One region of the Devosia sp. 1635 genome, then DNA from elsewhere that is predicted to be linked to it. Evidence: predicted binding sites of a transcription regulator. Region 1 holds the regulator's gene; the other holds the start of a gene.

Region 1 (7,946 bases):
ATGGTGATGTCGCGCAGATTGCCGATGGGGGTGGCAACCACGTAAAGGCCGGGCGCCAAAGGCGGGGCCTCGAGCTTGGTGCCGGCGATGAAGAACTCTGAACTCATGGGCGCAAGGCTAACACGCGGGCGCGCGTCACCCAATCGCTAAGCGGCGAGATCGGCGACAACGGCGTCGAGCACCGGCCAGCCGCGATCGGTGACGCGGATATTGCCGTTGGGCAGGGTTTCCACAAAGCCATAGCCCTTGAGATCCTCGATCTGGCGCTGGCTGATGCGGCGCCCCGACAGCGCGGTGAAGCGCTGGGGCGAGATGCCTTCCTTGAGGCGCAGGCCCATGACGAGGAATTCGTCGCCCTGCTCTTCCCAGGTCAACACATCGTCGGTGACGAGGCCATGGCCCTGCGCCAGCACCTTTTCCTGCCACTTGAAGGGCAGCTTTTCGGCGGCGGTGGCGTGGCGCTGGTTGTTGATCAAGAGGCGCCCATGCGCGCCCGGACCGATGCCGGCATATTCGCCATAGCGCCAGTAGAGCATGTTGTGCTGGCTTTCCTGGCCGGGGCGGGCGTGGTTGGAAATCTCGTAGGCGGGCAGGCCGGCCGAAGCCGTCAGTTCCTGGGTCAGCTCGTAGAAATCGGCGGACAGATCCTCATCGGGCATGATGAGCTTGCCGGCGCGATGCAGGTCGAAATAGCGCGTGCCCTGCTCGATGGTGAGCTGGTAGAGCGAGATATGGCCGCGCGCGAGCCAGAGGCCCTCCTTGAGCTCGTCTTCCCAATCCTCAAGGGTCTGGCCCGGGCGGGCATAGATCAGATCAAAGCTCGAGCGATCAAAGATCGACTGGGCGATGCGCACGGCAGCGATGGCTTCATCAACGGTGTGGCGGCGGCCGAGGTCCGCCAGCGGCTTATCCCGCAGGGACTGCACGCCGAGCGAGACACGGTTGATGCCGGCGGAACGAAAACCCTTGAAGCGATCGACCTCGACGCTGGTGGGATTGGCTTCGAGCGTGATCTCGGCGCGTGGTTCGACCGTCCAATGGGCGGCGATGGTGTCGAGAATAGTGCCGACGGCCCACGGGCTCATCAGCGAGGGCGTGCCGCCGCCAAAAAAGATCGACTGCACGACCCGGCCGGGAGTGAGGCTGGCGGTATGGGCAATCTCGCGCTGGTAGGCGGCGACAAAGGCCTGCTCATCGAGCGGGCCGCGATGCACATGGGAATTGAAATCGCAGTAAGGGCACTTGGCCGCGCAAAAGGGCCAGTGCACATAAACGCCAAAGAGGTCGTTACGGCTCATGCGGCAGCCCCCTCATGTGGGTTGGTGGCGTGGCAGCGATTGGCGGGCACGCGATCAGGCCTGCTCAATTTGGCCCTCGACGAATTTGGCGAAGGCGCGGGCGCGGTGGGACAGACCCTCCTGACCCGGAGCCCAGCCATGTTTGACGCGCGAGGGCATTTCGCCAAAGGTGACGTCGAAGCCTTCGGGCATGAAGACGGGATCAAAGCCGAAGCCGACATCGCCGCGTGGCGGCCAGACCAGTGTGCCATCGATGCGGCCCTCGTAGAGAGCGTCGCGGCCATCGGGATGGGCAAGGCAAAGCGTGGCGCGGAAGGAGCCGTGACGCTGGGCTGGCGTTGTGGCATTAGCAGCCTGGAGGGCATCCTCGACGCGCTTCATGCCGTGATTGAAGTCGCGGTTGGGGCCGGCCCAATTGGCGGTGTAGACGCCGGGATCGCCGCCCAGCGCATCCACGCACATGCCGGAATCGTCGGACAGGGCCAGCATATTGGCGGCGCTCGCGGCGGCATGGGCCTTAATGCGGGCGTTTTCGGCAAAGGTGGTGCCGGTTTCATCGGGCTCGGGCAGATCAAGCTGCGCGGCCGAGATCAGCTCGAGCCCGAAGGGAGCAAACAATTCCCGGAATTCGGCCAGCTTGCCGGCATTGTGCGACGCCAGCACGAGGCGGTCACCAGCGCGAAGACGGGGAATGCCGCTCATTTGGGGGATCCTTGCCGGGCCTTGCTGCGCCCGGCCGAGGCGCGGGCGGATTGATCAAGGGCGCGCGCCACATCATGCCAGATGGGGCAATTGGTGCCGGGCGTGCTGCGGCCGCTCGCCTGGGGGGCAGTCGTGGCGGCGCCGCTTTTCTTGCGGAAAAACAGGTTCATGCTTGCAGTGCTGCTGTTTGAAGGCGGGTGAGTTCGGCGATGCCGGTTTCGGCCAGACCCATGAGCTGGTCGAGTTCGTCGCGGCTGAAGGGGGCCTGCTCGGCAGTGCCCTGGATTTCCACGAACTTGCCTGAGCCGGTCATGACGAAATTGGCATCGGTATGGGCTTCCACGTCCTCGAGATAATCGAGATCGAGCACGGGGGTGCCGCGATAGATGCCGCAGGACACGGCGGCCACGGAATCGCGCAAGGCCGGACCGCGCGTAAGCTTGCGCTCGTCCATCCAGCGGATGGCATCGGCAAGCGCGACATAAGCGCCGGTGATGGCGGCGGTGCGGGTACCGCCATCGGCTTCCAGCACGTCGCAATCGAGGGTGACCTGGTTTTCGCCGAGCATGGGCAAGTCGACTACGGCGCGCAGGGAGCGGCCGATCAGGCGCTGGATTTCCTGGGTGCGGCCCGATTGCTTGCCGGCGGTCGCTTCGCGGCGGGTGCGCGATCCGGTGGCGCGGGGCAGCATGCCGTATTCGGCAGTGACCCAGCCCTGGCCCTTGTTGCGCAGCCAGCCCGGCAGATTGGTTTCCACCGAAGCGGTCACCAGAACCTTGGTGTCGCCGAACGAGACAAGGCAGGATCCCTCGGCTTTCAGCGAAACATTGCGCTCGATGGAAATCGCGCGCATCTGGTTGGGTTCGCGTCCGGAAGGGCGCATAGGCAATCACCTTGGCAGTAAAGAACAGTTAACCGCCTCTTAACCCTCTCTGCAGGTCCTCACAAGCCGGGCTGGCTTGGCGAATGGCCGCAATGCCCCTAAATGAATGGGGAGGGTTAAAGCCGACAATTTGAACGAATATGATGGTCAAGCCACCCGAAGACTTTCTCGCCGTCCTCAATACGCGCAGCCAAGACATCTTCCGGCGCATCGTGGAACGCTATCTCGACACAGGCCAGCCGGTGGGTTCGCGTGATCTGAGCCGCATGCTGCAACTGGGGCTGTCGCCGGCTTCGGTGCGCAATGTGATGGCCGATCTCGAAGATCTCGGGCTGATTGCCGCACCCCATGTTTCGGCGGGGCGCGCGCCGACCCAGGAGGGCCTGCGCTTTTTCGTTGATGCGATGCTGGAAGTGGGTGCCGTCGACGAGCGCGAGCGCAATCGCATTGCCCAGCACATCGCCGAAACCGCGCAGGGCGGGCAGGTGGAAGACCTCCTCGCCGAGGCCAGCCAGCTGCTGTCGGGGCTAAGTCAGGGCGCGGGCGTCGTGATCGCGACCAAAGCGGATATGGTGCTCAAGCACATCGAATTTGTCCGGCTCGACCAAGCTCGCGCGATGGCGATCCTGGTGGGGGAGGACGGGCAGGTGGAAAACCGCATCCTGCCCCTGCCCCCGGGCCTGACCGCCAGTGCGCTGCAACAGGCCAGCAATTACCTTGCCCATCATGTGGTGGGGCGCACCATTGCGGAAGCGCGCAAGGCGCTGGGCGAGCAGCGCGCCGAGCAGCGGACGGAACTGGACGAGTTGACCCAAAAGCTCGTTGATTCCGGGATCGCGACACTGAGCCAGCCATCGCCGGCAGCGCAGCCAACGGTGATCGTGCGGGGCCGGGCCAATCTGTTGAATGACACCATGGCGTCCGAAGACATGGCGCGCATGCGACAGCTATTCGACGAACTCGAAAGCAAGGACGGGTTGCTGGAACTCTTGGGAGATGCGGAAAACGCTCAGGGCGTGCGCATCTTTATCGGCTCGGAAAACAAGTTGTTTTCCCTTTCGGGATCTTCGGTGATCCTGAGCCCCTACAAGGACGCCAATGACAAGGTGGTGGGCGTGCTTGGGGTTATCGGGCCGACGCGGCTCAATTATGCCCGTATCGTGCCGGTGGTGGACTATACGGCCAATGTCATCACCTCGATGATGGCGCGTAAGGGGCGCGGCTAGGGAGGGTTGAAAAAGCCGGTGCATTGACCGATATCGGAGCCAAATTCATTCCCAATGCGAAAGCTTGCCCTTATGAGCGACGAAAACACCTCGCCCAGCGAAGAATTCGAGATCGAAACGCCCGTACCGGAAAGCGAAGTGGATCCCGTGGAAGCCTTGCGCGCCGAGAATGCCGAGCTCAAGGACCGGGTGCTGCGCACGGCAGCGGAGATGGAAAACCTGCGCAAGCGCATGGAACGCGATATTGCCGATACGCGCTCCTATGCCATTTCGGGGTTTGCCCGCGACATGCTCTCGGCCACCGATGCACTGAGCCGGGCGCTGATGGTGCTGCCGCCCGAAGCGCGCGAATCGGGCGATGCCACGACCAAGTCCCTGATCGAGGGCATCGAGATGACCGAGCGCGAAATGCAGCGCCTCCTCGCCAAGCATGGCGTCAAGCCGATCGAAGCCGAAGGGCAGAAGTTCGATCCGCACAAGCACCAGGCGATGTTTGAAGTGCCCGATCCCAGCCATCCCGAAGGGACGGTGGTGCAGGTGGTGCAGACCGGCTTTGCCATCGGCGATCGCGTGCTGCGCCCGGCGATGGTTGGTGTGGCCAAGGGTGGCCCGCGCGCCGCAGAAGGCGCCGAAACGGTTGATAAATCAGCCTGATTGCTCAGGTACGGTTCTGAAAATCCCCGCTTTGGCGGGGATTTTTGTTTGTAGGGGATGGTGAGGGCACCCTACCCTAAAATATCCCTGCTCATCAGGCGGCCGATGCCCGCGTCCTGCATCTGGGTCCAGGCTTGTTGCAGTGAACCATTGCTGTCGATGGCGCGGCTGGCGTCTTCGATCACGCTGACATCAAGGCCCGCCTCGGCGGCATCGAGCGCGGTCCAGGCGACGCAGAAATCGGTGGCGAGACCCGCAACATAGATCTTGGCGAGGCGCCGTTCGGCGAGATAACCGCCCAGGCCGGTGCGGGTGCGGCGGTCGGCTTCCTGGAAGCCGGAATAGGAATCAACGCCGCGGTTATAGCCTTTGCGGATGGTCAGCTGCGCATGGGGAATATCGAGATCGGCCGAAATCTGCGCCCCATGGGTGTCCCAAACGCAATGGTCGGGCCACAGGACCTGGGTGCCATAGGGCAGCTCGATGGTTTGGAAGGGTTGGGTGCCGGGATGCTGGCTGGCAAAGGAGATGTGATCGGCGGGGTGCCAGTCCTGGGTCAGCACCACATGGGTAAAGCGGCGGGCCAGCTGGTTGATCAACGGCACGATTTCGTCACCGCCGGGCACGGCAAGGCTGCCGCCGGGCAGGAAATCATTTTGCACATCCACCACGATCAGAACGTCATGCGGGGTGATGTCGAAGGTCATGTCGCATCCTTGCTTGGGCGGTGGATCCAGCTGGCGCGGAGCAAGCCGCGCACGGAATTACCGAGATAAATGGCGTCGGCGTTTGCCAGGTCATCAAGGGTCAGGCGCGCCTCCCTGGCTGCGCCGGTTGCGAGCAGTTCAGCACGCAAGGTGCCGGGCAGCAAGCCGGCCTCGGCCGGCGGGGTGAGGAGCACGCCGCCCTCGCGCAGGAACAGGGAGGTAATGGAGCCTTCAGTCAGCTCGCCGCGCTCGTTGAGAAAGACGACTTCATCGACGCCAAGCACGGCCGCGGCGCGCTGGCGCGGCTCGTCGTAAAAAGCGCGGTTGGTGGTTTTATGCGCCAGCCAGAGCGAGCCGGAATCGAGCCGCTCCTCAGCAACCGCGAAGCGGAACTGCGCCGGGTTGGCCGGCAACGGGGTGGCGGACAGGCCGAGCCCCGCCACCTGGTCGAGAGTAAGGCGCACCCGCATGGCCGGCTCGCTCCAGCCGGCAGCGGTGTCGGTGAGGAGGCTTGTTGCGGCGTAGCGGTCGAACGGCATGTTGAAATATTGCGCGGAAGCGGCGATGCGATCGAGATGGCGCTCGAGCAGCCAAAAGCTCGTGGTGTTGGTCCAGCGCAGGGTTTCGATCAGGCAGATGGGTGGGCTCTTGTCCGCAAGAAAAGCCATTTTCAGCAGTGCTTCCTCATATTCGTCCTCGGCCACCGAGTCGGCGACGATGCCCCCGCCGATGCCGATTTCCCCCCGCCCTTCCCCGTCGATCACGGCGGTGCGGATGGCCACATTGAGCGTGAGGTCCCCATTGGGGGCGAAATAGCCGATCGAGCCGGTGTAAAGCCCGCGCGGTTCGGCCTCCACCGCGGCGATGATTTCCATGGCCCGCAGTTTTGGCGCCCCGGTGATGGAGCCGCAGGGAAAGAGCTGGGCGAGGAGCTGGGTGGTGGACACATCGGGCAGGCGCTGGGCGGTGATGCCCGAAGTCATGGTGTGGAGCGTGCGCAGGGTTTGCACGGAAAAGAGGTCGGTGACCTCAACCGAGCCCACGGCGCTGATGCGGGACAGATCGTTGCGCAGGAGATCAACAATCATCAGGTTTTCGGCGCGGTTCTTGGGATCGGCGGCCAGCGCGGCGCGGCCCGCTTCGTCCTGTACAATGGTGCCGGCGCGGCGGCGGGTGCCCTTCATCGGACGAGCGGACAGCGTGCCGCCGGTGCTGGCGACAAAGAGTTCGGGCGAGCGCGACAAGATCCAGTGCTCGCCGGTGTTGATGAGCGCGCCATAGGCAACCTGCTGCTTGCGCGCGAGATCGCGATAAAGCGCGGCCGGGTGGCCTTCGAGGCGGAAGCGGGCCTTGAAGGTGAGATTGACCTGATAGGTGTCGCCGGCGCCGATCCATTGCTGCACTTGCCCCAAGCCCAGGGCGTAATCGGCAAAGGGCCGGCTAGGGACGAGGTCGAGGGCTTCTGCGCCCTGCCCGGCTATGGCGCTGTCGAGGCGTTGGTCTACTTCCCCGGCGGACAAGCGTTGGGGCGCGCTGTAGAGGCCAAGCCAAAGCAGGGGAAAAGGCGAGCGCTCGGGCAGGAGGGGCTCGAGGCGCTCTTCAAACAAAAATCCGAGCTCATAGCTCAGAAACCCCGCGGCCCAGAAGCCCTGCTGCTTGGCTCGTTCAAGTTCCGCCAGGGCCCTTCGGGCTTCCTCGCTGGTATGGGCCACAAGGATGGCGTGCGGGTCCGTGAACAGCAGATTGGTGCCGTCGGGCGCGAGATTGTCGTGGAGCAGCACTGAGCCGGGAGCGAACATGGCTTTGATTCTATTGTGGATGGGCCGCCGTGCAAAGCCACTTGGCGCGAGCGCGGCCGGGTGGCACAAGCAGCGCCGGGCCGGCACGATGACGGCCCCGGAGGGCCCCTCGTTCAGGCAAATCGCTTTTGTTCTGCTTGAACGCTTCCAGCCCCCCTCCTATATACCCCTCACGCTCAGCAATGAGCACACCCAATTCAAGGAAACCCGGCTCCGAAGGCCCTGGAAACCCGCTTTCAAGAGGGGTTTCGATCAAGGGTTTTGCTTAAAAAGAGGCACGTTATGGCTAAAGTAATCGGTATCGACCTGGGCACCACCAATAGCTGCGTCGCCGTGATGGACGGCAGCAATCCCAAGGTGATTGAAAACGCCGAAGGGGCGCGTACCACCCCCTCCATGGTGGCATTTTCCAAGGATGGCGAGCGTTTGGTTGGCCAGCCGGCCAAACGGCAGGCCGTGACCAATCCCGAAGGCACGCTGTTTGCCGTCAAGCGCCTGATTGGACGCCGCTTCGATGACGCGGTTGTGGCCAAGGACAAGAACCTGGTGCCCTTCAAGATCGTCAAGGCGGACAATGGCGACGCCTGGGTGGAAGCCTCGGGCGAGAAATATTCGCCCTCGCAGGTCTCGGCCATGATCCTGCAGAAGATGAAGGAAACCGCCGAGTCCTACCTCGG
Region 2 (7,946 bases), on a different contig from region 1:
CTTTCGGCCGGCGTGCCGCCCGTGGCCGCGCTCGCGACCAACAAGCTGCAGGGCGTGGTGGGAACGAGCCTTGCGGCGCTGACCTATTGGCGGCGCGGCTTTGTCACCCTGCGCAAGCTCGTGCCCGCGCTCTTTACTACTTACGCCGGCAGCCTTGTTGGCGCTCTCGTGGTCAAGCAGATCGACGTGACCTTGCTTGATGTCGCGGTGCCGGTGGCGCTGATCGGGGTGGCGCTGTATTTCCTTTTCGCCCCTAACTTGTCCGACCTCGATCGCGCGCCGCGCCTGCGCTTTGAGCTCTTCGTGCCGCTGATGGGCTTTGTGCTCGGCTTTTACGATGGGGTGTTCGGTCCGGGCACCGGCTCGTTCTTCACCATCGGCTTTGTGATGCTGTTCGGGCTCGGCATCACCCGCGCCGCCGGCAACACCAAGATCCTCAACCTGACCTCAAACCTGTCGGCCCTGATCATCTTCATCATCGCCGGGGACGTGGTCTGGCCAGCCGCCATCGCCATGTCGGTTGGCCAAGTGGTGGGCGGCTATGCCGGCGCGCGCATCGGCATCCGGTTCGGGGCCAAGATCATCCGCCCGCTGGTGGTCGTCGTCTCGATCATCCTCGCCCTGCGGCTGCTGATCTTCCGCTAAAAAACCTAGTCCTCGGGCTCCAGCCCGGCGGCCTGGCGCAGCGCCGCGTTGATGCGCTCCTGCCAGCCCGGCCCATCCTCCTGGAAATGCTCCAGCACCGCCCGGTCGAGCCGCAGCGACACCAGTTCCTTGCCACCCGGTGGCGTAGCCGCCTTGGCGGGTGCCGCAGGTGCAGCTGGTTTGCTCGTGGCGCTCTTGAAGGCGGCTTCCGCCTGGTCGTAAGCGCTTCCGCGTCGTGGCGTCCGCATACAATCCTCGTGGGTTGAGAGCCCTCACTCTAGCGCGGGATCGGCGCAAGAAAAAGGCGCAGTGTTTCCACTGCGCCTTTCCAACCAAGATCGTGACTGGGAAGAAACGATCCTGAATTTTTTGCCTGAATGGCTGGACTAGAAGTCCATGCCGCCCATGCCGCCCATGCCGCCGCCGCCCGGCATTGCCGGTGCTGCGTCCTTGGGAGCCTCGACGATGAGGGCTTCGGTGGTGATCAGCAGCGAAGCAACCGAAGCTGCGTCCTGCAGAGCCGTGCGAACCACCTTGACCGGGTCGATAACGCCCAGCTGCACCAGATCGCCATACTCGCCGGTTGCGGCGTTGTAGCCGAAGGTGAGCGAGGAGTTCTCGAGGATCTTGCCCACAACCACGGAGCCTTCGGCACCGGCGTTATTGGCAATGGTGCGTACGGGCTCCTGCAGAGCGCGCTTGACGATGGCGATACCAGCGTCCTGGTCGGCGTTGATGCCCTTGACGGTCATTGCGTTGGAAGCGCGCAGCAGCGCCACGCCACCACCAGCAACAATGCCTTCTTCAACGGCAGCGCGGGTAGCGTTGAGAGCGTCATCGACGCGGTCCTTGCGCTCCTTGACTTCCACTTCCGTGGAGCCGCCGACGCGGATCACGGCGACACCGCCAGCGAGCTTGGCCAGGCGTTCCTGCAGCTTTTCCTTGTCGTAGTCCGAAGTGGTTTCCTCGATCTGCGCCTTGATCTGGCCAACGCGACCCTGGATGTCTTCCTGGGTGCCGGCACCATCAACGATCGTGGTGTTTTCCTTGGTGATCTCAACGCGCTTGGCAGTGCCCAGCATGTCGATGGTCACGTTCTCGAGCTTGATGCCGAGATCTTCGGAGATCACCTGGCCACCGGTCAGGATGGCGATGTCTTCCAGCATGGCCTTGCGGCGATCGCCGAAGCCCGGAGCCTTGACGGCAGCAACCTTGAGGCCACCGCGCAGACGGTTGACGACGAGGGTCGCAAGAGCCTCACCTTCAATGTCTTCGGCAATGATCAGCAGCGGGCGCTGGCTCTGCACAACCGACTCAAGGATCGGCAGGATGGCCTGCAGGTTCGAGAGCTTCTTTTCGTGGAGGAGGATCACGGGATCTTCCAGAACGGCAGTCATCTTCTCGGCATTGGTCACGAAATAGGGGCTGAGATAGCCGCGGTCGAACTGCATGCCTTCAACGACATCGAGCTCGGTCTCGGCAGTCTTGGCTTCCTCGACAGTGATCACACCCTCGTTGCCGACCTTCTGCATGGCTTCGGCAATCATGTCGCCGATGGACGATTCGCCATTGGCCGAAATGGTGCCGACCTGGGCAACTTCGGACGACGACTTGATCTTGGACGAAGCGGCCTTGAGCGAAGCCACGACTTCTTCCACGGCCATGTCGATGCCGCGCTTCAGATCCATTGGGTTGAAGCCGGCGGCAACAGCCTTGACGCCTTCAACAACAATGGCCTGACCCAGAACGGTCGCGGTGGTGGTGCCGTCGCCGGCGATATCGTTGGTCTTGGAGGCGACCGAACGCAGCAGCTGCGCGCCCAGGTTCTCGAACTTGTCTTCCAGTTCGATTTCCTTGGCAACGGTCACGCCGTCCTTGGTGATGCGCGGAGCACCGAAGGACTTTTCGATAACGACGTTACGACCCTTGGGGCCGAGGGTCACCTTGACCGCATTGGCCAGGATGTTGACGCCACGCAGCATCTTGTCGCGCGCGTCGGTGGAGAACTTTACTTCTTTAGCTGCCATGTGAGGCGCTCCTTAAAGTGCAGACAGGGAAAAGGGCAGGGAAGCGGGCTATTTGACCGAGCAAATCGCCTTACGCTTCGACGATGCCCATGATGTCGGATTCTTTCATGATCAGCAGGTCTTCACCGTCGACCTTGACTTCGGTGCCGCTCCACTTGCCAAACAGCACGCGGTCGCCGGCCTTGACGTCCAGCGCCACAACCTTGCCGCTGTCATCGCGGGCACCTGGGCCAACTGCAACAATAACGCCTTCGGAGGGCTTTTCCTTGGCGGTGTCGGGAATGATGATCCCGCCTTTAGTCTTTTCCTCGCTGTCGAGACGGCGGACGACCACGCGGTCGTGGAGGGGACGGAAGCTCATGATTGCTCCTATAGCATCATCGGGACTGCAAATTCGCGCCCTTTGGCACTCACCGAGTGAGAGTGCTAACAGGGTGTCGCTGATATATGCAGGGGGCGCATCCGAGTCAAGCCGGGGCAGGGTGAACCCCGGGCGGGGATGATGCGTTGAGCACCGATACGCACAGCTAGAAAGGCACGAGATCATGACCGTTCAATGTCTGGATAAAGACATCAAGATCCGGCCGGCCGAAGGCCGCGTCCATGTCATCTTCGATGACGCGGAAATTGCCGATTCCATCCGGGCGCTGGAAGTCGATGAGCCCGGCTCGCCGCTGCGCATTTACTTGCCGCGCGAGGACATCCAGCCCGGTATTCTCGAGGCCACCGACACCCACACCACCTGCCCCTATAAGGGCGAGGCCTCCTACTACACCATCAAGACCCTGACGGCGACTGCCGAGGATGCTGCCTGGTATTATCCCGATCCTTGTCCATTGGTGGAGCCCATCCGCGATATGATCGCCTTCTGGGGCGACAAGATCGAATATCGCCGCACAGCGGTTTAACCGCCATTGCGGGTTGCCTTGGGGCTTTCATCGCCCCAGGGCTTGGGGCATAAGGGAAGCCATGAACACACCAGCTCAACCCCTCCAGATCCGCCTGCGCCTCAAGGGCGGCAGTGGCCAGAACGCCAATTGGCAATGGGAACTGCTCGATGCCGCCGGCGCCGTTGTCAAATCCGGCAGCGCCATGGGCCCCGAGCACAAGGCCTTCGCCACCGCCCGCCAGGCCAAGGAAAAACTCGAAAAAGCCGCTGCCAACTAAGCCAGCGCAAACGAGACGCAAGTGACACTTTCCGGCGGGGCCAACCCGGCTTTTTCTCCACCTGCCACGGTTGCTCCGCTACGTGGCATCACCCTCAAGGTTGCTTCGGTCTGCGTTTTCGTGGCGATGTCGGCCCTGATCAAGGCGGCCGAGAACATTCCTGCGGGCGAACTCGTGTTCTACCGCTGTTTTTTCGCCATCGTGCCGGTGCTGGTTTATCTCGCCTGGCAGGGCAATCTGCGTTTCGGCCTGCACACCAACAATCCGTTCGGCCATGTGCTGCGTGGCCTCATCGGCATCGCCTCCATGGGCCTGAGCTTTTACGGGCTGACCATGCTGCCGCTGCCCGAGGCCATTGCCATTGGCTATGCCGCGCCGCTGGTCGTGGTGGTTCTGGGCGCCGTGCTGCTCAAGGAGCGGGTGCAGCTTTACCGCTGGACGGCGGTGATCGTGGGCCTGGTCGGCGTGATCATCATGCTTTGGCCGCGGCTCACCATCCTGAGCGGGCAAACCGCCATGGGCACCGGCGAAACCCTGGGCGCACTCGCCGCGCTCCTGGCAGCGATCTTTTCGGCCTTTGCCATGATGCAGGTGCGCCGCCTCGTGCAAACCGAGCGCACCGAAACCATCGTGCTGTATTTCTTCATCACCGGCTCGGTGCTGTCGCTGTTGACCCTGCCATTCGGCTGGGTTTGGCCCACGCTCGAGCAGACCGTGATCCTCGTCCTGGCCGGCATTGCGGGGGGTGTTGGGCAGATCCTCCTCACCGCCAGCTATCGCCATGCCGAAATGTCGGTGATTGCGCCCTTTGAATATACCTCGCTGCTGCTCGGCTTGGCGGTGGGTTACTTCGCTTTCGGCGACATCCCGACGCTGCCCATGCTGGGCGGCGCTGCGATCGTGATCGCTTCGGGCATCTTCATCATCTTCCGCGAGCACCGCCTGGGGCTCGATCGGAACAAGGCCCGCCAGGCCAGCAGCCTTTAGGCCGCATTGCCGGGGACGCGATAGCGCGATTGCACCAGGCCCGATGGAAAGGCCTGGGTTTCCACATGCTCGAGCACCAGGTCGGCCCCAAGCGGCCCGAACAGGGGAATGCCCTCGCCGATCAACACCGGAATGCGGCTGATCACCAGATCCTCGATCAGCCCGGCGCGCAAAAACGCCTGGATCAGTTTGCCGCCATCCACATAAGCCGCGCGCCAGCCCCGGCCCGCGACCAGTTGCATCGCCTCCTCGGGCGTTGCATCCACAATCTCGACTTTGTCGGCAATCTCCTCGGGCACATCGGTCTGGGTGATGCTGCCGCTCAGCACCAGCACGGGCTTGGAATAAAACCACGGCCGGAAATGCTTGATCACCTCATAGGTGCCGCGCCCCATGATCACCCCATCCATCCGTTCCATATGGGCGTTGAAACCGTGATCCTCGCCAAGCGTCGGGTAATCCGTCAGCCAGGCGATGTCGTCATTCTTGCGCGCGATAAAGCCATCCAGGCTGGTGCCGATAAACACATGACCAGTGGTCACAACTCACCTCCATTGCTGAACCGGGCTTGATCTAAATCCGTGCCCTGTCAAACCCTGGCAGCAGGCTAGCTGGCCACCTCCAGCCCAGCCCAGCCCTGGCGCTTGCGGTAGATGGTCGAGGGGCTGATCTCCAGGGCCGCTGCCGCCAGCGAGATATTGCCGCCAAAGCTGGCAATGGCATCCTCGATGATGCGCTGTTCCTGCTCCCACATTGGCCGCACCGGCGAACGGCGCTCGGCCCGATTGCCGCCGGGGCCCAGTTCGCCCACTGCAGCGCTCGAAGCCACCATGGCCGCACTCACCTCGCCGCCATCGGCGAGCACGGCGATGCGCCGCATCAGGTTCTCGAGCTGCCGCACATTGCCGGGCCATTCCGATCCGCCCAGGACCGCAACCGCCTCGGGCGAAAACCCGGAGAACTGCTTGCCCTGCTCGCGCCCGAACCGCTCAAGGAAATGGCGGGCGAGGGGCAACACGTCGCTTGGCCGTTGCCGCAGCGGCGGCAGGTGGATCGGCAACACATGCAGCCGGTAAAACAGGTCTTCGCGCAATTGCCGGGTTTCGATCAGCTGCGTCAGCGGCTCCTTGGTGGCGCAAACCACTCGTATATCGAGCGCGTTGGTTGGCACCTCGCCCTCGCCAGTGATCCGGCCGGTCTGCAACAGGTGCAGCAGCTTGGCCTGCAGTTCGGGGTCGAGTTGCGCAACTTCGTCAAGAAACAGCGTGCCGCCATCCGCCCGCCGCGCCGCGCCGACGCCATCCGAGCCGGCGCCGAACAATTCGCGTGCCAGGGAATCAGCGTCGGCTGCCGCGCAGTTCACCACGACCATGGGGCGGCCAGCGCGCGGGCTGCTGCCATGCAGCGCCTCGGCGCACAAATTCTTGCCGGTGCCGCTTTCCCCGGTGATGAACACCGGGGCAGGGGAAGGCGCGATCCGCATGATCTGCTCGTAAACGGCCTGCATCGCCCCTGAGCCACCCACAAAGCCGGCAAAATCGGCCGAGGGCCGGGGCAGGGCGGGCTCACCCAAAAGGGCACTGGCCTTGCCGTGGCGCTGTGCCAGCTCGCCGATTCGCGTCAACAGCGTTGCCCCGTCAACCGGCTTGGTCAGGCAATCATGCGCCCCAGCCCGCATCGCCACCAGCGATGCCGACACCGAACCACCATCCGACAGGGCAATCACCAGCGCGCCATCGGCCAGTTTGACCAGTCGCGCCATCGCCTCGTCAGGGCCGGGATCTTCGAGGCTTCCGAGATCCACCAGCACCAGGTCAAAGGCTTCGCGCCGCAAGGTTTCCGCCCCGGTCCGGCCGCAGGCCGCCAGGGCAAGCTGTGGCGCTGGCTGCAATTGCCCCGAGAGAGCTTCTTTGAGGTGCCGCACCGATCGCTGATCACGCTCGATCAGGAGCAGCCGGCCCGGCACTGCCAGGGGTCCCCCAGTGTTTGTCGCCATTGCGGCTTTGCCTTTGGTATAGTTCGACGCCCGCCGATTGTTCTCCAACAGGGTAAATATTCCGTTCCAGCCAGGGCCGGGGCGATGCTAAGAACATTGGGGCCGAATCCCGGCGCCGTTTTGGGGATCGCATCGCGCTGTGCAGGGCCTGGTTTACACCTTTATAGCGGTTTCCGCGGCAGCAGCTGGAGCTGCGGCCTATTTCGGGCTCGCCTTCACCCCCGCCCAGGCCATTCTCGCCGCGCTGGTTTTCGGCTGCATCGCCGTTACCGCCCATGAGCGCGTCCTGCGCCAGCGCGCCGAGCAGCGGCTCGAGCGCGCCATCGAGGAATTGTCGCGCCTCCTTTCCACCGATGCCAAGGCTGGCGCCGTGCTCGGCCAGCGCATCAACGCCATGGCCGACCTCAATGCCGGCCCGCGCCTCGGCGCCGTCGAAGCCGACATCTCCGTTCTGGGCACCGTGATCCGCCAGGTCGCCGAAGCCGTCGCCGATATCGAGGAAAGGGCGGCCCAACCTCAGGCCGCACCCGCCGCGCTGCGACCTGCCCCAGCCGCGACCATCGTGCCGCCACCACGCGAACCCACGATTCCGCTCGAAACCGTGCGGCGCGCCTTTGGCGAAGGGCGGCTGCTCTTTCACGTCCAGCCCGTCGTGACCTTGCCCCAGCGCCGGCCCACCGGCTTTGATCTGGTGCCGCGCCTCGCCCTCGAAGCGGGCGCATTGGCTGAACCGGCCGATTTCCTGCCCCGACAGGGCGGCGCCGATGTGCTGCGTCAGCTCGAAAGCATCGGTTTGCTCGAAGCCATTACCCTGGCCCGCCGCGCCCGCACTGCCGGGCAAAGGCCTAATCTCTTTGTGCCGCTGTCGCGGGCGACCCTGGGCGACGGCCAGGCCGCCGAAGGGTTGATCGCTTCGCTCGAAGCCAATCGCCCCGTAGCGCCGAGCCTGATCTTTGCGATCGAAGAAGCAGAGTGGCTGTCCCTGACCACCGCCGAGCGCGCCGTGGCCGACGCCGTCCACAAGAAGGGCTCAGGCTACAGCATCCTGGCCGTGCAATCGCTGCGGCTCGATGTGGGTGAACTGGCCGCGCGCGGCGTGCGCTCGCTGCGCATCGATGCCGCGC

What was found. The regulator HrcA, encoded in region 1, represses chaperone genes, less so after heat shock. The targets are predictions, from matches to a motif close to GTTAGCACTCNCNNNNNGNGAGTGCTAAC.
Region 2: groES (co-chaperone GroES) is a predicted target of HrcA. The motif match lies at 3,075-3,103, and genes of this name have one in related genera.

The regions. Positions count from the first base shown of each region.
Region 1 covers NZ_JABAOM010000003.1:438,555-446,500, reverse strand. The annotation lists gene rsmI (16S rRNA (cytidine(1402)-2'-O)-methyltransferase) at 1-107, opposite strand, end outside; gene hemW (radical SAM family heme chaperone HemW) at 147-1,298, opposite strand; gene HRU92_RS14460 (non-canonical purine NTP pyrophosphatase) at 1,353-2,000, opposite strand; gene HRU92_RS14455 (hypothetical protein) at 1,997-2,170, opposite strand; gene rph (ribonuclease PH) at 2,167-2,883, opposite strand; gene hrcA (heat-inducible transcriptional repressor HrcA) at 3,024-4,109, shown strand; gene grpE (nucleotide exchange factor GrpE) at 4,182-4,763, shown strand; gene pncA (bifunctional nicotinamidase/pyrazinamidase) at 4,835-5,470, opposite strand; gene pabB (aminodeoxychorismate synthase component I) at 5,467-7,269, opposite strand; gene dnaK (molecular chaperone DnaK) at 7,552-7,946, shown strand, end outside.
Region 2 covers NZ_JABAOM010000001.1:14,034-21,979, forward strand. The annotation lists gene HRU92_RS00085 (TSUP family transporter) at 1-645, shown strand, start outside; gene HRU92_RS00090 (BrnA antitoxin family protein) at 651-893, opposite strand; gene groL (chaperonin GroEL) at 1,032-2,672, opposite strand; gene groES (co-chaperone GroES) at 2,743-3,033, opposite strand; gene HRU92_RS00105 (DUF427 domain-containing protein) at 3,218-3,580, shown strand; gene HRU92_RS00110 (hypothetical protein) at 3,642-3,839, shown strand; gene HRU92_RS00115 (DMT family transporter) at 3,861-4,826, shown strand; gene HRU92_RS00120 (dihydrofolate reductase family protein) at 4,823-5,368, opposite strand; gene HRU92_RS00125 (sigma-54 dependent transcriptional regulator) at 5,434-6,822, opposite strand; gene HRU92_RS00130 (EAL domain-containing protein) at 6,962-7,946, shown strand, end outside.